DNA from 3 places in the Streptomyces sp. NPDC002825 genome. Region 3 is predicted to be linked to each of the others. Evidence: predicted binding sites of a transcription regulator. Region 3 holds the regulator's gene; each other region holds the start of a gene.
What was found. The regulator HrcA, encoded in region 3, represses chaperone genes, less so after heat shock. The targets are predictions, from matches to a motif close to TTNGCACTCNGNNNNNCNGAGTGCNAA.
Positions count from the first base shown of each region.

Region 1 (6,407 bases), on a different contig from region 3:
ACTGAAAGGGTCCCACCTGGGTCGGGAGGCGTCATGACTTTCGTGCAGATCATCGACTGCAGGACGAGCCGGGTCGACGACCTGAACCGGCTCATGGACCGGTGGGTCGAGCAGACGCAGGGCAAACGCACGGCCACCCACAGCATCGTCGGCAAGGACCGCTCCGACGCCTCGCACGTGGTGGAGATCGTCGAGTTCCCCTCGTACGACGTGGCCATGCAGAACTCGCAGCTTCCCGAGACCGACCGGATCTTCCGGGAGATGGTGGCGCTCTGCGACGAGATGCCGACGTTCACGGACCTGGACGTCGTACGGGACGAGGCGCTGTACAAGAGCAACGCCCGCAGGCTGCTGGAGATGCTCGCGACCGAGCAGGAGCTGGCGCTGCTCGACGAGGTCCTGGCGGAGGGCTACCACGATCACGATCCGACCAACGAGCAGGACGTGATCGGGATGGACGCGGTGCGGCGCGAGGTCGAGATGTGGCGGGGCGGCTTCGACTTCACGTTCGAGATCGACGACCAGATCGCCGAGGGCGACCGGGTCTGCACGCGGTGGACGTGGAAGGCGAACCACACGGGCGACTTCATGGGGCTGCAGCCGACCGGCATGGACGTGCAGATGACGGGCACGGTCGTGCACCGCTTCCGCGACGACGGGAAGATCGTCGAGGGCTGGTGGCAGTACGACATGCTCGGGCTGATGGGCAGGCTGGGCGCCGTCGAGGCCTGAGGAACGGTGGGCAGGCCGGGCGCCGTCGAGGCCTGAGGAACGGTGGGCAGGCCGGGCGCCGTCGAGGCCTGAGTTCCGGGCCTCGCGGCCCGAGGAACGGCCGAGGCCCGGTGCTCCCGCGACGGGAGCACCGGGCCTCGGCTGTCGGCTACGAGCCTCAGTGGGAGTGGCCGTGACCGTGGCCGTGGCCGTGGTCCGCCGGCTCCTCTTCCTTCTTCTCCACCACGAGGGTCTCGGTGGTGAGGAGGAGGGAGGCGATCGAGGCGGCGTTCTCCAGGGCGGAGCGCGTCACCTTCACCGGGTCGATGACGCCGGCCTTGACCAGGTCGCCGTACTCGCCGGTCGCGGCGTTGAAGCCCTGGCCCTTGTCGAGCTCCGCCACCTTGGAGGTGATGACGTAGCCCTCGAGGCCGGCGTTCTCGGCGATCCAGCGCAGCGGCTCGACGGCGGCGCGGCGGACGACCGCGACACCCGTGGCCTCGTCGCCGGACTTGTCGAGGTTGCCCTCGAGGACCTTGACGGCGTGGACGAGCGCGGAGCCACCACCGGAGACGATGCCCTCCTCGACCGCGGCGCGGGTCGCGGAGATGGCGTCCTCCAGACGGTGCTTCTTCTCCTTGAGCTCGACCTCGGTCGCGGCGCCGACCTTGATCACGCAGACGCCGCCGGCGAGCTTCGCGAGGCGCTCCTGGAGCTTCTCGCGGTCCCAGTCGGAGTCCGTGGACTCGATCTCGGCCTTGATCTGGTTGACGCGGCCCGCGACGTCCTCGGAGTTGCCGCCACCGTCGACGATGGTGGTGTCGTCCTTGGTGATGGTCACGCGGCGGGCGGTGCCCAGCACGTCCAGACCGGCCTGGTCGAGCTTGAGGCCGACCTCCTCGGCGATGACGGTGGCACCGGTGAGGGTGGCCATGTCGCCGAGCATCGCCTTGCGGCGGTCGCCGAAGCCGGGGGCCTTGACGGCCACGGCGTTGAACGTGCCGCGGATCTTGTTGACGACGAGGGTGGAGAGCGCCTCGCCCTCGACGTCCTCGGCGATGATCAGGAGCGGCTTGCTGGCGCCGGCCTGGATGACCTTCTCCAGGATGGGCAGCAGGTCCTGGATCGAGGAGATCTTGCCCTGGTGGATCAGGATGTACGGGTCGTCGAGGACGGCCTCCATACGCTCCTGGTCGGTGACCATGTACGGGGACAGGTAGCCCTTGTCGAAGGCCATGCCCTCGGTGAAGTCGAGCTCCAGGCCGAAGGTGTTGGACTCCTCGACGGTGATGACACCGTCCTTGCCGACCTTGTCCATCGCCTCGGCGATGAGCTCGCCGACCTGCTGGTCCTGCGCGGAGAGCGCGGCGACGGCGGCGATGTCGGACTTGTCCTCGATCGGACGCGCGGTGGCGAGGAGCTCCTCGGAGACGGCCTTGACGGCGGCGTCGATGCCCTTCTTCAGGGCGGCCGGGGAGGCGCCGGCGGCGACGTTGCGCAGACCCTCGCGGACCAGGGCCTGGGCGAGCACGGTGGCGGTGGTGGTGCCGTCACCCGCGATGTCGTTGGTCTTGGTCGCCACCTCCTTCACGAGCTGGGCGCCGAGGTTCTCGTACGGGTCCTCGATCTCGACCTCGCGGGCGATCGTGACACCGTCGTTGGTGATGGTGGGGGCGCCGAACTTCTTGTCGATGACGACGTTGCGGCCCTTGGGGCCGATCGTCACCTTCACCGTGTCGGCAAGCTTGTTGACGCCGCGCTCAAGGGCGCGACGGGCGTCCTCGTCGAACTTCAGGATCTTCGCCATGGGAGCGGTTCAGCCCTCTCGGAATGGGGTGGAACGAACCGCGCCCCCGGACGCCCGGTGCGGGGTCAAGGGGCGCAGCTCAAAGCATCTGCTTCAGATACCTGGGGTGAATTACTTCTCGACGATCGCGAGCACGTCGCGAGCCGAGAGGACGAGGTACTCCTCGCCGTTGTACTTCACCTCGGTGCCGCCGTACTTGCTGTACAGCACGATGTCGCCGGTCTTGACGTCGAGCGGCAGACGCTCGCCGTTCTCGAAGCGGCCCGGGCCCACGGCCAGGACGACGCCCTCCTGGGGCTTCTCCTTGGCGGTGTCCGGAATGACCAGGCCAGAGGCGGTGGTCTGCTCGGCGTCGAGCGGCTGGACCACAATGCGGTCCTCGAGCGGCTTGATGGCAACCTTGGAGCTGGTGGTCGTCACGATCCGACCTCCCCCTTCGGAGATCTCACGGGGTTAACTGTCTGAGGTGGCGACCAGGTGGATCCGTCGTCGCGGGTGCCGGACCTGCCCGTCGCTGTGTTGGCACTCTCCAGTGGGGAGTGCCAGAGCCGAGACTATGACCGCGATTAGCACTCGGTCAAGCGGAGTGCCAATTCATCGCTCCGTGGCGTGACGGGACGGACCCTTCGCGCCTCCTCGCACCTCTTCGCGTCCACCGCCGCCCGTACCGTCTCGACCGGGGTGGGGTGAGGGCTCACCCGTTCCGCCGCCTTCCGGCCGAGCCGCTCGATCGGATCGACGGAGGAGGCGCAGGCGGGCAGGGCAAGGAGCGCCCCGGTCACGGCGAGGGCGGCGACGCACCGGCGTGCACCCGTGCTCACACGTAGTCCTCGAGCTTCGCCACCGCGTACCCCTTGGACGTGATCACGTTCATCACACGGCGGATCATGTCCGGCATGGTGCCCTTCCAGTCCTCCTTGCCCCGGAAGTGGGTGAGCACGATGTCGCCGGGGTGCAGGTCCCGGTCCCACTCGCGCCACTCCATGTGGTCGGGGAAGGCCTCGGCGGACCAGAGGGGGACGGCCTTGACGCCGCAGGACTTGGCGGCGCGCAGGGTGTCCTCGTTGTAGTTGCCGTACGGCGGGCGGAAGAGCGGGGGCCGCTTGCCGAAGCGCTTCTCCATGATGTCCTGCATGCCGCAGATCTCGCGCTTCTGCTCGCTGTACGAGAGTCCGGGCATGTAGCGGTGGTTGAGGGTGTGGTTGTGCAGGGAGACCCCGGACTCCTCCGACTTCTGCATCCTGGCGAAGTAGCCGTAGTCGTCCTTGACGAGGTAGTTGCTGAGGAAGGCGCTGTACGGGATCCGCAGCTCCGTCATCATCTTCAGCAGCTGGGGGTCCTTCTCCGCGCCGTCGTCGATCGTCAGGAAGACGACCTTCTGCTTGGTCGGCACGGTGGTGAAGACGGGCGGCAGGCCCTCGCCGTCGGTCTCGAACCCCTTGCGGGTGGTGATCTTCGGTTTGACGGCGGGCGGGGCGGGCGCGTCGAGCGGGGGTTTGGCGAGGCCCCACTTCCTGGCGGCGAGCACACGGGCGGCCCGCTGCGCGCGGACCTTCTCGGCGTAGGCGCTGAGGGCGGCGGAGGCGGCGCCCTGGGCCTTCTGTCCGGCGGCGGGGGCGGGTGCGCTGCGCTCGGGTTCGGCGCTGCCGGCGCAGGCCGTGGCGGCGGAGGCGAGCGCGGCCACGGCGAGCGCCGCTCCGAGCGTACGGCGGGAGCGGTGCGCACCTCTTGCCATCATCTGGTCCTTTTGTCGTACGAGCTGCATGGCGCCGCATCCTGTCAGCGCGGGAGCCCCTCCGGGCCGCGACACCGCCGTGCGGCCCCCACCGTCCCCCGGCCGGCCCACAAGCCCACAGGGCCCAGAATGGGACGGGTGACCGACCTCGCCTCCTTCGCCGCCCTGCTCACCCCCGAGGGGCAGACGCTCCTCGCCGCCCTGCGCGACTACGACCCCGCCCAGGAGCTGGCGGTCGCCTCCCGGCTGCGCCGCGACCACCCCGCCGAGCTCGTCAGCGCGGCCCTCGGGCAGGCGCGGCTGCGGCAGCGGGCGGTGGCGAAGTTCGGAGCGGAGGACGCGTACCGGATGTACTTCACGCCCAACGGCGTCGAGCAGTCGACCCGCGCCTCGGTGGGGACGTACCGGGCGGCCCGGCTCAAGGCGATGGGCGTCCGCAGCGTCGCGGACCTCTGCTCGGGGATCGGCGGCGACGCGATCGCCCTCGCCCGCGCCGGGATCTCCGTCCTGGCCGTCGACCGGGACCCGCTGACCGCCGAGGCGGTCCGGGCCAACGCGGCGGCGCTGGGCCTCGCGGACCTGATCGAGGTCCGCTGCGCCGACGTCACGGAGATCGACACCGCCCCCTACGACGCGGTCTTCGTCGACCCGGCACGGCGCGGCGGCCGGGGCAGGATCTTCGACCCCGAGGCGTACTCCCCGCCGCTGTCCTGGGCGATCGAGGCGGCCCGCAGGGCCCCGCGCGCCGCACTCAAGATCGCGCCGGGGATCCCGCACGAGGCGGTGCCGGAGGAGGCCGAGGCCGAGTGGATCTCGGACGGCGGGGACGTGAAGGAGGCCGTGCTCTGGTTCGGCACGGAGCCGGGCGCCCGCCGGGCCACCCTGCTGCCCTCCGGGACCACCCTGACGGGCCGGGGGCTGCCGGACCCGGCGGTCCGCCCGGTCGGCCGCTACCTGTACGAGCCGGACGGCGCCGTCATCCGGGCGCACCTGGTCGCCGAGGTGGCCGAGGAGCTGGACGGCGGCCTGATCGACGAGACGATCGCCTACGTCACGGCGGACGCCCTCACCCCCACCCCGTACGCCGCCGCCTACGAGATCACCGACGAACTCCCCTTCAACCTCAAGAAGTTGAAGGCCCTGCTACGGGAGCGCGAGGTCGGCACCCTCACGGTGAAGAAGCGCGGCTCGGCGGTCGAACCGGAGGAGATCCGCCGCAAGGTGAAGCCGAAGGGCCCCAACGCGGCGACCGTCCTGCTCACTCGGGTCGCGGGAGCCCCGACGATGCTGATCGGCCGGCCCGCGAACAAGCCCTAGGGGACACTCACGCTCATGGCACTGCACCCGGAAGGCATGTTCACCAGCGGCCCGCTCGCCCACCTCGCCGCCCTGGCCGCAGGCCCCGACCCGCTGGAGTGGCAGGTCCTGCGCCTCAGGCGGGTCCTGCGCCTGAACCACTGGGACGCGGCCTGGCGGGAGACCCCGCAGAGGCTCGCCTCCCAACTGGACTACCTGTCCACGGCTTTCACCGAGGAGTTCTTCGCGACCTGCCCGGAACAGACCCGCCACACCTGGCGGACGGCGGCGGGCGCGAAGGACATACCGGCGTTCATGACGGACCTCGCGACCCTGCTGCGCCTCGCGGACCGCGAGGGCGACGCGCCGTACGAGGACGTCCCCCTGTCCGCGTGGGAGGTACGGGCGCAGTTCCCCCTCCTGCTGTCCCTGGACGGCTGGGCGTACGACGGCGAGCACGCCTCGTACGAGGAGAGCCTCCGCGCCTTCATCGAGGCGGAACACCCCTTCTGCTCCCACGAGTTGATCCCGCGCCTCACCCAGGCCCTGGAGGCCAGGACGCTGTGCGCGCAGTCCCCGGCCTTCGCGGCGTCCTTCGCGCGGCTCGCCCCGACGGCGACCCCCGAGACCCTCGACGTCCTCGCCCGCCTCACCTTCGCCCATCTGACGGAGCACCATGGCTGACCTCCTGCACGACGAGCCCTTCGCCGAACTCCTCGGGCAGGCCGACCAGGCGGTCGTCAGCGCCGACGGACAGTGGCTCGCGGCCAGCGCGTGCTGGGACCGGCACAGCCGCGTGGCCGTCTACCGCGCCGCCGACCTCTCCTGCGCGCACCTCCTGACGTTCACCGAGGAGGC
Region 1 is NZ_JBEOVH010000040.1:13,531-19,937, reverse strand. Features, by position in the region: gene ABT041_RS34745 (ester cyclase) at 34-732, shown strand; gene groL (chaperonin GroEL) at 890-2,518, opposite strand; gene groES (co-chaperone GroES) at 2,630-2,938, opposite strand; gene ABT041_RS34730 (hypothetical protein) at 3,085-3,339, opposite strand; gene ABT041_RS34725 (polysaccharide deacetylase family protein) at 3,336-4,253, opposite strand; gene ABT041_RS34720 (THUMP-like domain-containing protein) at 4,383-5,570, shown strand; gene ABT041_RS34715 (hypothetical protein) at 5,586-6,233, shown strand; gene ABT041_RS34710 (hypothetical protein) at 6,226-6,407, shown strand, end outside.
Region 1: a site for HrcA is predicted at 3,038-3,064, ahead of groES (co-chaperone GroES). Genes of this name have one in related genera too.

Region 2 (6,407 bases), on a different contig from region 3:
GGCCGCACCAGATGGCCCCGCGAGAGCCGCAGCTGCGCCGTCCGGTAGATCGCCGCCGCCATCCGGCCGAGCGCCTGCCCGTCCTGGTGCCGGTGCTTGCGCACCCCCACGTCCACCTGCGCGAGCGCGTCCAGGCCCACCGTGTGCAGGGCGTCCACCAGCAGCCCCAGCTCCACCCCGTAACCGACCGGGAAGGGGAGCCGTTCGAGCAGCGAGCGCCGCGCCGCGTACTCGCCGCCCAGCGGCTGCACGAAACCGGCGAGCAGGGGCCAGTGGAGGTTCAGGAGCGGGCGCGCCACCAGCTCCGTCACCCGGCCGCCCTGACCGGGAGCCTTGCCGGAGGCGAGCCCATCGAATTCCGTGCCGAACGGGCGGTCGTACATCGCCTTCACGAAGTCCACGTCCGGGTCCGTGAGCAGCGGCCCCACGATCCCCGTCACGAAGTCCGCCGAGAAGTCCCGCAGGTCCGCGTCCACGAAGCAGACCACGTCCCCGCTCGTCGCCATCAGCGACCGCCAGAGCACCTCGCCCTTGCCGGGCACGGCCGGTATGCGGGGGAGTATCGCGTCCCGCGCGACCACCCGCGCGCCGGCCGCCGCCGCCACCTCCGCCGTACGGTCCGTGGAGCCCGAGTCGATCACCACCAGCTCGTCCACGAGGGGCACGGACTCGGTCATCAGCTCGCGCCGGATCACGGAGACGATGTCCCCGACCGTCGCCTCCTCGTTCAGCGCGGGCAGGACGACGCTGACCGTCGTCCCCCGCTTGGCGGCGAGGATCCGCTCCAGCGGCCGGTCCGCCACGGACCAGGACCGCCGGCCCAGCCAGCGCTCCACCTCTTCCAGCACATGATCTCCATCTCGCGGTTCGGACGGCCGGTTCAAGCGTCCGGGCCTTCGGTTACAGTCTTGAACAACGCGGATGCCCGATGCACGTCGGGGTGCCGCCCGCGTCGGAGTGCAGGAACGAAAGTCCACCGCGCTTCACAATCGAATACCGCTCATCCAGAGGGGCAGAGGGAAACGGCCCGTTGAAGCCCCGGCAACCCTCCAGTCGGTTTGTCTCGTCCTCCAGCGAGGTCCCCGGCTAGGGAAGGTGCCAAATCCGTCTCATGACGAAAATTTCGTCATGGGAAAGATGAGGAGAAAGGGCCTCGCCTCCATGGCTGTTCAGACCGTCGCACCCACCACCGTCGACCTCGGTCCCGCGTCCGGGCTTTCCTGTCGCGAATGTGGTGAAGTCTTCCCGCTCGGCCCGATCTTCGCCTGCGAACTCTGTTTCGGACCGCTCGAAGTCGCGTACGACCTTCCCACCGGTGACCCCGAGGCGCTGCGCAAGCAGATCGAGGCCGGCCCCGCCAACATCTGGCGCTACGCCCCCCTCCTGCCCGTCCCGTCCGACGTCGCCGAGAAGCCCAACCTGAACCCCGGCTGGACCAAGCTCGTCCAGGCCGACAACCTCGCCGCCGCGATCGGCGTCGAGCCCGGCAAGCTCTTCGTCAAGGACGACTCCGGCAACCCGACCCACTCCTTCAAGGACCGGGTCGTCGCCCAGGCCCTCGAAGCCGCCCGCGCCTTCGGCTTCACCACCCTCTCCTGCTCCTCCACCGGCAACCTGGCCGGCGCCGTCGGCGCCGCCGCCGCCCGCGCCGGCTTCCGCTCCTGCGTGTTCATCCCGCACGACCTGGAGCAGGGCAAGGTCGTCATGGCCGGTGTCTACGGCGGTGACCTCGTCGCCATCGAGGGCAACTACGACGACGTCAACCGCTTCTGCTCGGAGCTCATCGGCGACCCGCTCGGCGAGGGCTGGGGCTTCGTGAACGTCAACCTCCGCCCGTACTACGGCGAGGGCTCCAAGACGCTCGCGTACGAGATCTGCGAGCAGCTCGGCTGGGTCGTCCCCGACCAGCTCGTCATCCCGATCGCCTCCGGCTCCCAGCTCACCAAGATCGACAAGGGTCTCCAGGAGCTCATCAAGCTGGGCCTCGTCGAGGACAAGCCGTACAAGATCTTCGGCGCCCAGGCCGAGGGCTGCTCCCCGGTGTCGGCGGCCTTCAAGGCCGGCCACGACGTCGTACGGCCCCAGAAGCCGAACACCATCGCCAAGTCCCTCGCCATCGGCAACCCGGCCGACGGCCCCTACGTCCTCGACATCGCCCGCCGGACCGGCGGCGCCGTGGAGGACGTCAACGACGAGCAGGTCGTCGACGCCATCAAGCTCCTCGCGCAGACCGAGGGCGTCTTCGCCGAGACCGCGGGCGGCGTGACCGTCGGCGTCACGAAGAAGCTCGTCGAGGCCGGTCTCATCGACCCGAGCCTCACCACCGTCGTCCTCAACACCGGCGACGGACTCAAGACCCTGGACGCGGTGGCCGACACCTCTCAGGCGACCGCCACCATCCGCCCGAGCCTGGACGCGTTCCGCGACGCCGGCCTGGCGCTCTGAAAGGTAACGAACACATGGCCGTGAACGTCCGCATCCCCACCATCCTCCGCACCTACACGGGCGGCCAGGCCGAGGTCCAGGCCGAGGGCGCGACCCTCGCCGAGGTCATCGCGGACCTGGAGAAGAACCACACCGGCATCGCCGCCCGCGTCCTGGACGACCAGGGCAAGCTGCGCCGCTTCGTCAACGTGTACGTCAACGACGACGACGTGCGCTTCGAGCAGGGCCTGGAGACGGCCACCCCGGCCGGTGCGGGCGTCTCGATCATTCCCGCCGTCGCCGGCGGTTGCTGATCTCCGGCTGATCTCCGGCCGAGGTCTACCAGTCAGTACGAATTGCCCCTTCCGCGCGATAAGCGGAAGGGGCAATTCTGCATGGTTGAGCGCGGTAGAGTTGGGGAAGTCCCCTCCGCTGCTCATGCCAAGCGCATATGAGAATGCGTCCCCGCACGACAAGAAGCAGCCAAAGTGTGTGCGCGTTGTGTACCTTCTGCGCGCTTTGCCGGGCCCGACTTGCCCCGTCATCCAGGGGATTATCCCCAATTCCCCTTTCCAGGACGCCCAGAATTCTCGGTCGAATGACCTGTTGCAGAGGGCAGTTGGGCAGATACATTCAGCCGCGGTCGACGCGTTCCGGCGCAGGGTCTGACCCGGGTCCGCGAAGTGCGGTCCCGCGCAAGGGCCAGTAATAGGGGAGTTAGGCATGGCTCAGGGCACCGTCAAGTGGTTCAACGCGGAGAAGGGCTACGGCTTCATCGCGGTAGACGGTGGTGCGGATGTTTTCGTCCACTACAGCGCGATCCAGATGGATGGCTACCGCAGCCTCGAAGAGGGCCAGCGGGTCGAGTTCGAGATCTCGCAGGGCCAGAAGGGTCCGCAGGCGGACATGGTCAAGCTCGCCGTCTGAGCGCGGCGCGATCGGCCACCGACGCAACGCCGTCGAGGGGTCCGCATCCCTGAGGGGATGCGGACCCCTCGCGCGTTCCCGAGACCTCGCGGGGAGGTGCCCGATCCACGAGAGTCGCTTGCACTCGCATGGGTCGAGTGCTAATCATTGGCGTTAGCACTCGGAAGGTGAGAGTGCTACGAGGATCGGGCAGACGAGGCCGCCGGCCGGGTGGGGCAAGGAACCACACGGAACCGCGGAGGCCGTCCGTCGCGGGCGTCGGCGCGGTCCTGGAGCGTTATCCACCCCATGTCCGGGAGGACCACTTCACATGGCCAAGATCATCGCGTTCGACGAGGAGGCCCGGCGCGGTCTCGAGCGCGGCATGAACCAGCTCGCTGACGCCGTCAAGGTCACCCTCGGCCCCAAGGGTCGCAACGTCGTCCTCGAGAAGAAGTGGGGCGCCCCCACGATCACCAACGATGGTGTCTCCATCGCCAAGGAGATCGAGCTCGAGGACCCGTACGAGAAGATCGGCGCCGAGCTGGTCAAGGAAGTCGCCAAGAAGACGGACGACGTCGCCGGCGACGGTACGACCACCGCCACCGTCCTCGCCCAGGCGCTCGTCCGCGAGGGCCTCCGCAACGTCGCCGCCGGTGCCAACCCGATGGCCCTCAAGCGCGGCATCGAGAAGGCCGTCGAGGCCGTCTCCGGCGCCCTGCTCGAGCAGGCGAAGGATGTCGAGACCAAGGAGCAGATCGCTTCCACGGCCTCCATCTCCGCCGCCGACACCCAGATCGGCGAGCTCATCGCCGAGGCGATGGACAAGGTCGGCAAGGAAGGCGTCATCACCGTCGAGGAGTCCCAGACCTTCGGTCTGGAGCTGGAGCTCACCGAGGGCATGCGCTTCGACAAGGGCTACATCTCGGCGTACTTCGCCACCGACATGGAGCGCATGGAGGCGTCGCTCGACGACCCGTACCTCCTGATCGTCAACTCCAAGATCTCCTCCGTGAAGGACCTCCTTCCGCTCCTGGAGAAGGTCATGCAGTCGGGCAAGCCGCTGCTGATCATCGCCGAGGACGTCGAGGGCGAGGCCCTGTCGACGCTGGTCGTCAACAAGATCCGCGGCACCTTCAAGTCCGTCGCCGTCAAGGCCCCGGGCTTCGGCGACCGCCGCAAGGCCATGCTGAACGACATCGCCATCCTCACGGGCGGCACGGTCATCTCCGAGGAGGTCGGCCTCAAGCTCGAGAACGCGGGCCTGGACCTGCTCGGCCGCGCCCGCAAGGTCGTCATCACCAAGGACGAAACCACCATCGTCGACGGTGCCGGTGACAGCGAGCAGGTCGCGGGTCGCGTGAACCAGATCCGCGCCGAGATCGAGAACTCCGACTCGGACTACGACCGCGAGAAGCTCCAGGAGCGCCTCGCGAAGCTGGCCGGCGGCGTGGCCGTCATCAAGGCCGGTGCCGCGACCGAGGTCGAGCTCAAGGAGCGCAAGCACCGCATCGAGGACGCCGTTCGCAACGCGAAGGCGGCCGTCGAGGAGGGCATCGTCGCCGGCGGTGGCGTGGCCCTGCTCCAGGCCTCCAACGTCTTCGAGAAGCTCGAGGCCGACCTGTCGGGCGACGAGGCCACCGGTGCCAACATCGTCAAGCTCGCGCTCGAGGCCCCGCTGAAGCAGATCGCGGTCAACGCCGGTCTCGAGGGCGGCGTCGTGGCGGAGAAGGTCCGCAACCTGCCCGTCGGCCACGGCCTGAACGCCGCGACCAACGAGTACGTCGACCTCATCGCCGAGGGCATCATCGACCCGGCGAAGGTCACGCGCTCCGCGCTGCAGAACGCCGCGTCGATCGCCGCGCTGTTCCTCACCACCGAGGCCGTCATCGCCGACAAGCCGGAGAAGGCCGCCGCGCCGGCCGGCGGCGGCATGCCGGGCGGTGACATGGACTTCTGATCCCCCCGAGGATCGGCAGTTCATCGCTGAACGCGCAGCTCGCGTACGCGACCGAGGGCGGCACTCCCATCAGGGGGTGCCGCCCTCGGGCGTTTCTCCGGGGAGCCGCTCAGCGCACGTCGACGTAGTCCCCGCCGGCCGAGGCCGGGGAGTGGAAGTGCCGGGAGTCGGCGGCGTAGTGGCGGATCCGCCAGGTGCCGTCGGCGCTCGCCTTCGCCTTGAGCGAGACGGCGCCGCTCGCGCTGGACCGGCCCGAAGCCATCTGCTTCCAGGTGGTGGTGCCGCGCGCCTGGAACTGCAGGACGACGGGCGCGTTCCCGTACCCCTGCCAGGTGCCGTTCCAGAAGTGCTGGAGGCTGCCGGTGACGGTCACGTAGCCGCCCTTGGAGACCGGCTCGGGGCCGGCGTTCAGGGAGACGACGCGGGTGTCGAAGCGGACGAGCCGGAAGGAGGGCGAGGTGGCCCCGGCGAGCTCGTCGCTCGTCAGGTGACGAACCCGGAACCAGCCGCCCCGGCTGCCCGCCCTGAGCGTGATGTCCTCCCAGGAGAGGGCCGTCTCCCGGAGGGGTACGCGCTTCCAGCCGCCGTCGACGGACTGCTCCAGCTGCACGTCCTGCTGCGACATGGACGCGTCCGGCATGTACAGCGCGCGGAGGTTGACGGACACCGTGAGGGTGCCGTCGGCGGACAGCGAGGCGCTGCGGAGGTCGAGACGGGACTCCAGGGGGACGGCGAGCGGGCCCGAGAGCCGGTCGAACACCAGGAACGGGTCCCCGGAGGTGACCTCCCACTCGTACTGGCCGGAGCCGGCGAAGGCGGGGAGCTTCGCGGTGAACCGGCCGTCCGCGTCCGTGCGCACGTTCGCGACCTGCGGGCCGAAGGCCACGCGGACGGGCTGGTCGGCGAGCGGCGCGCCCGCGGCGGCCGGGTCGGTCAGACGTCCGCCGATGGTGACGGTCTCGCCGCTGAGCGCCCGCTTCCTGTCGGCGGCGGCGGTGGCCGACGCGCGGAGCGGCTTGTACGTCTCCGCGACCGAGCGCGACGCGCTCACGCTGCCGTGCACCTCGGCGCTGTCCTCGGCGAATGAGGCCGTGAAGGTGTCGCCGGGGCCGGCGAC
Region 2 is NZ_JBEOVH010000004.1:35,509-41,915, reverse strand. Features, by position in the region: gene ABT041_RS06850 (glucosyl-3-phosphoglycerate synthase) at 1-848, opposite strand, end outside; SAM riboswitch class I at 998-1,144, shown strand; gene thrC (threonine synthase) at 1,138-2,445, shown strand; gene ABT041_RS06840 (MoaD/ThiS family protein) at 2,460-2,738, shown strand; gene ABT041_RS06835 (cold-shock protein) at 3,148-3,351, shown strand; gene groL (chaperonin GroEL) at 3,662-5,290, shown strand; gene ABT041_RS06825 (hypothetical protein) at 5,400-6,407, opposite strand, start outside.
Region 2: a site for HrcA is predicted at 3,469-3,495, ahead of groL (chaperonin GroEL). Genes of this name have one in related genera too.

Region 3 (6,407 bases):
TCCTCTCCGCGCAGCTTGGCCAGTTCGCGGAGCAGGCGCTCCTGCTCGGCGTCGAGCTTGCTCGGGGTCGTCACCTCGACGTGCACGATCAGGTCGCCCCGGCCGTTGCCCCGCAGGTGCGTGACGCCGCGCCCGTGCAGCGGGATCGACTGGCCGGACTGCGTGCCCGGGCGGATGTCGATCTCCTCGACGCCGTCGAGGGTCTGCAGCGGCACCTTGGTGCCGAGCGCGCCCGCCGTCATCGGGATGGTGACCGTGCAGTGCAGGTCGTCGCCGCGCCGCTGGAAGACCTCGTGCGGGGTCTCGTGGATCTCGACGTACAGGTCGCCGGCGGGGCCGCCGCCGGGGCCGACCTCGCCCTCGCCCGCGAGCTGGATCCGGGTGCCGTTGTCGACGCCGGCCGGGATCTTGACCGTGAGCGTGCGACGGGACCGGACCCGGCCGTCGCCCGCGCACTCGGGGCACGGGGTCGGGACGACGGTGCCGAAGCCCTGGCACTGCGGGCAGGGGCGGGAGGTCATGACCTGGCCGAGGAACGACCGGGTGACCTGGGAGACCTCACCGCGGCCGCGGCACATGTCACAGGTCTGCGCGGACGTGCCGGGCGCGGCGCCCTCACCCGAACAGGTGGTGCAGACGACCGCCGTGTCGACCTGGATGTCCTTGGTCGTGCCGAAGGCCGCCTCGTTGAGGTCGATCTCCAGACGGATCATGGCGTCCTGGCCGCGGCGGGTGCGCGAGCGCGGGCCGCGCTGCGAGGCCGTGCCGAAGAAGGCGTCCATGATGTCGGAGAAGTTGCCGAAGCCGCCGGCTCCGAAGCCGCCGCCCGCGCCACCGCCGCCGGAGGCCGAGAGCGGGTCGCCGCCGAGGTCGTAGACCTGCTTCTTCTGCGGGTCCGAGAGGACCTCGTAGGCGGCGTTGATCTCCTTGAAGCGTTCCTGCGTCTTGGGATCGGGATTGACGTCCGGGTGCAGCTCGCGGGCGAGCCTCCGGAACGCCTTCTTGATCTCGTCCTGGGACGCGTCGCGGCGCACGCCGAGTACGGCGTAGTAGTCCGTGGCCACTTACGACTCCGCCAGGATCTGTCCGACGTAACGTGCCACTGCGCGTACCGCTCCCATCGTTCCGGGGTAGTCCATGCGGGTCGGTCCGACCACGCCGAGTTTGGCGACTGCCTCGCCGCCCGAACCGTAGCCGACCGAGACGACGGACGTGGAGCTCAGCCCCTCGTGGGCGTTCTCGTGCCCGATGCGTACGGTCATGCCAGATTCCTTGGCCTCGCCGAGCAGCTTGAGGAGCACGACCTGCTCCTCAAGTGCCTCCAGGACGGGCCTGATGGTCAGGGGGAAGTCGTGTCCGAAGCGGGTGAGATTGGCGGTTCCGCCGATCATCAGCCGCTCCTCCTGCTCCTCGACCAGCGTTTCGAGCAGGGTCGCGAGCACGGTCGAGACCGTGGCGCGGTCCTCGGTCTCCTCGAAGGACTCGGGGAGGTCCTGCACCAGCTGCGGCACGTCGGCGAACCGACGGCCGACGACCCGGCTGTTGAGCCGGGCCCGCAGGTCGGCGAGCGAGGTCTCGCCGAAGGGCGCGGGGCAGTCGATGACCCGCTGCTCGACCCGGCCGGTGTCCGTGATGAGGACGAGCATCAGGCGGGCGGGTGCCAGCGAGAGCAGCTCCACGTGCCGGACGGTCGAGCGGGTCAGCGAGGGGTACTGGACGACGGCCACCTGGCGGGTCAGCTGGGCGAGCAGTCGTACCGTGCGCCCGACGACGTCGTCGAGGTCGACGGCTCCGTCGAGGAAGTTGTGGATGGCCCGTCGCTCGGGCGTCGACAGCGGCTTGACGCCGGCGAGCCGGTCGACGAAGAGGCGGTAGCCCTTGTCGGTCGGAATGCGTCCGGCGCTGGTGTGAGGCTGGGCGATGTACCCCTCCTCCTCCAGCACGGCCATGTCGTTGCGCACGGTGGCGGGCGACACGCCGAGCTTGTGGCGCTCGGTGAGCGCCTTGGAGCCGACGGGCTCCTCCGTCCCGACGTAGTCCTGGACGATGGCGCGCAGGACCTCGAGCCTGCGTTCGCTGAGCATCGTGCGCACCTCCAGCTGTCGTCGTCGTTCCGGTTGCTCCGCTTTTGGCACTCGCCCTGTCCGAGTGCCAGCGATCCCCCGGCCAGTGTACGGCGGCGGGCATCGCTCCTGGCAAGGAGGCGGCGCCCGCACCGGTTAGCGTCGCCCCATGGACGTGGATTGGGAAGCGTACGGATGGGAGCGGCTCGCGGACGGGGTGGGCCGGCGACGGCTGCCCGGCTGGGACGCCACGGTGGGACTGGTCCTGGGCACACAGGGGGTGCTGCTGTACGACACGGGGTCGTCGCTGGCGGAGGGCGCGGAGCTGCGCGCACAGGTGGCGGAACTCACGGGCGGCCGAAAGGTGACGCACATCGCACTCAGCCACCCCCATTTCGACCACGTCCTCGGGACGGCGGCGTTCGCGGGGGCGGAGGTCTTCGGCGCGGTGGGCTCCCCCGACCTTCTTGCCGGGGCGAGGGCCCGGGAGGAGCTGTACGGCGACGCGGTACGGCAGGGGCTCGACCCGCAGCTGGCGACGGAGGCGACGGACGTCCTGGTGGCGCCGCGGCACGTGGTCTCGGGCGAGTGGACGCTCGACCTGGGCGACCGCCAGGTCCTCCTGGCGAACGTGGGCCCCGGCCACACGGGCCACGACCTGGCGCTCTGCGTCCCGGGCACCCGGGAGGTCGTCTTCTGCGGCGACCTGGTGGAGGAGTCGGGCGAGCCGCAGGCGGGCTCGGACGCGATCCCGTCCCGCTGGCCGGACGCCCTGGACCGGCTGCTGGCCCTCGGCGGCGAGGAGGCGGCGTACGTGCCGGGGCACGGCGCGGTGGTGGACGCGACGTTCGTCCGGGCTCAGCGCGGTGAACTGGCACGCCGCTTCGACGTGCCCTAACGTCACCCGAATGCGCAGCTACAACCCGGATCTGACGCCGCCTTGGAAGAAGCCGAAGCCCGTCCCGGAGGTCCCGGCGGACCCGGACCTGGTCGTCGAGGAGGTCGGCACGGGCTTCTGCGGGGCGGTGATCCGCTGCGAGGCGGGCACGGTGACGCTGGAGGACCGGTTCGGAAAGCACCGGGTCTTCCCGCTGGAGCCGCGCGGCTTTCTCCTGGAGGGCAAGGTCGTGACGCTGGTGCGCCCTGTGGCGGCGTCTGTGTCCCGCCCCACCCGAACGGCCTCGGGCTCGGTCGCGGTCCCGGGAGCACGCGCGCGCGTGGCACGGGCGGGCCGGATCTACGTCGAGGGCCGGCACGACGCGGAGCTCGTCGAACGGGTCTGGGGCGACGACCTGCGGATCGAAGGCGTGGTCGTCGAATACCTGGAGGGCGTGGACGACCTGCCGGCGATCGTCGCGGAGTTCGGCCCCGGCCCTGACGCCCGGCTCGGCGTCCTGGTGGACCACCTGGTGCCGGGCTCGAAGGAGTCGAGGATCGCCGCGCAGGTGACCTCGCCGGACGTCCTGGTGGTGGGCCACCCGTACATCGACGTCTGGGAGGCGGTGAAACCGTCCTCCCTGGGCATCCCGGCCTGGCCGACGGTCCCCAGGGGCCAGGACTGGAAGACGGGCGTCTGCCGCGCCCTGGGGTGGCCGTCGGACAACACGGGAGCGGTCTGGCAGGCGATCCTGAAGCGGGTCACGTCCTACAAGGACCTGGAACCCGAACTCCTGGGCCGAGTGGAAGAACTGATCGACTTCGTCACGACCCCGTAGGCCCGTCCCCCGCGGGACCCGCGCAGGTCCGCCCCCGTGTGGGCAATCGTCCCGCAGGGCGGGACGGGTGGGCACACGGGACGGCGCCCTCAGCGGCGCCTCCGCGTTCCGAGCCTGGACCCGCACCCCCTGTGCACCGAGCGGCTGGTGCGGGTCAGGGCACGCAAGCCTCTGGCGCCGGCAGGGGCGCCGTCCGTCGTGCCCACCCGTTCCGCCCTGCGGAACGATTGCCCACGACGGCGGCGCGGCGCCTCAGTCCACCAGGTCCCGCACCACCGCGTCGGCCAGCAACCGCCCCCGCAGCGTCAGCACGGCCCGCCCCGACGCGTACGGCTCGGCCGCGAGGAGCCCGTCGGCCAGGGCGCGCTCCGCCGCCGCCAGGCCCGCCGGCTTCAGCAGGTCCAACGGGCACCCCTCCCGCAGCCGCAGCTCAAGAAGGATCCGCTCCACCCGCCGGTCCTCCGCCGCGAGGACCTCCCGCCCGGCCCCCGGCGACCGACCGCCCGCGAGCGCGGCGGCGTACGCGCCGGGATGCTTCACGTTCCACCACCGGACGCCGCCGACGTGCGAGTGGGCGCCGGGCCCCGCCCCCCACCAGTCCGCCCCGCGCCAGTACAGCTCGTTGTGGAGGCAGCGCCCGGCCTCGGAGGTGGCCCAGTTGGACACCTCGTACCAGGAGAAGCCCGCCGCCTCGAAGGCCGCGTCGGCGATGAGGTAGCGGTCGGCGTGCACGTCGTCGTCCGTCATGGGCACCTCACCGCGCCGGATGCGCCGGGCGAGCTGGGTCCCCTCCTCGACGATCAGCGCGTAGGCGCTCACATGGTCGGGCCCGGCCCCGATCGCCGCGTCCAGGGAGGCCCGCCAGTCGTCGTCGGACTCGCCGGGCGTGCCGTAGATGAGGTCGAGGTTGACGTGCTCGAACCCGGCGGCCCGCGCCTCCGAGACGCACGCCTCGGGCCGCCCGGGCGTATGCGTGCGGTCGAGGATCTTCAGGACGTGCTGCCGGGCGCTCTGCATCCCGAAGGAGATCCGGTTGAAGCCCCCCTCCCGCAGCTCGGCGAGGTACGCGGGGTTCACGGACTCCGGATTCGCCTCCGTCGTCACCTCGGCGTCGTCCGCGAGCCCGAACTCGTCCCGGATCGCTCCCAGCATCCGTACGAGATCCCCGGCGGCGAGCAGCGTCGGCGTGCCGCCGCCGACGAAGACGGTCCGCACGGGACGGGGGTCGTCCCCGAGGACCTTCCGGGCGAGCCGGATCTCCTCGACGACCTGCTCGGCGTAGTTGTCGCGGGAGGCGAGCACCCCGCCCGTACCGCGCAGCTCGCTCGCCGTGTACGTGTTGAAGTCGCAGTAGCCGCAGCGCGTCGCGCAGTACGGCACGTGCAGATAGAACCCGAGCGGCCGCTCCCCGGCCCCTTCGAGGGCGCGCGGGGGCAGCGCCCCGTCGTCGGGAACGGGCTCACCATCGGGCAGTACGGAAGGCATGAGCCCCATTGTCCCGTACTGCCCGAGGTAACGGCCCGGCCCGGCGGGTCACGCCTCGCGCGACCCCGCGTACATCTCCTCGATGAGGTCCTTGTACTCGCGCTCGACGACCGGCCGCTTCAGCTTCAGGGACGGGGTGAGCTCGCCGTGCTCGATGTCGAGATCGCGCGGCAGCAGGCGGAACTTCTTGATCGTCTGCCAGCGCTGGAGGCCCTCGTTGAGGCGGTCGACGTAGCCCTGGATGAGCTTGACGGTCTCGGGGGCGGCGACGACCTCCGCGTACGACTTGCCGCCGAGGCCGTGCTCGGCGGCCCAGCCGAGGAGGGAGGGCTCGTCGAGGGCGATGAGGGCGGTGCAGTAGTTCCGGTCGGCGCCGTGGACGAGGATGTTCGAGACGAACGGGCAGACGGCCTTGAACTGGCCCTCGACCTCGGCCGGCGCGATGTACTTGCCGCCGGACGTCTTGATCAGGTCCTTCTTGCGGTCGGTGATCCGCAGGTAGCCGTCGGCGGACAGCTCGCCGATGTCGCCGGTGTGGAACCAGCCGTCGGACTCCAGGACCTCGGAGGTCTTCTCCGGCAGGCCGTGGTAGCCCTCCATGATGCCGGGGCCGCGCAGCAGGATCTCGCCGTCGTCGGCGATCCGGACCTCGGTGCCGGGGAGCGGCTTGCCGACGGTGCCGGTGCGGTAGGCCTCGCCCGGGTTGACGAACGAGGCGGCGGAGGACTCGGTGAGGCCGTAGCCCTCCAGGATGTGGATGCCGGCGCCGGCGAAGAAGTAGCCGATCTCGGGGGCGAGGGCGGCGGAGCCGGAGACGCAGGCGCGCAGGTTGCCGCCGAAGGCCTCGCGGATCTTGCCGTAGACGAGGGCGTCGGCGACCTTGTGCTTGGCCGAGAGGCCGAAGGGCGCGGAGGCGGTGCCGGTGCGGCGGAAGTTGTCCTGGGTGGCCTTGGCGTACTCGCGGGCGACATCGGCGGCCCACTGGAAGATCTTGTACTTGGCGCCGCCGCCGGCCCGGGCCTTGGCAGCGACCCCGTTGTAGACCTTCTCGAAGATGCGGGGCACGGCAGCCATGTAGGTCGGCTGGACCACCGGAAGGTTCTCGATGATCTTGTCGACGCGGCCGTCGACGGCGGTGACGTGG
Region 3 is NZ_JBEOVH010000007.1:219,483-225,889, reverse strand. Features, by position in the region: partial or broken gene dnaJ (molecular chaperone DnaJ) at 1-1,064, opposite strand, end outside; gene hrcA (heat-inducible transcriptional repressor HrcA) at 1,065-2,084, opposite strand; gene ABT041_RS12535 (MBL fold metallo-hydrolase) at 2,233-2,961, shown strand; gene ABT041_RS12530 (DUF3097 domain-containing protein) at 2,972-3,778, shown strand; gene hemW (radical SAM family heme chaperone HemW) at 4,031-5,263, opposite strand; gene ABT041_RS12520 (AMP-dependent synthetase/ligase) at 5,312-6,407, opposite strand, start outside.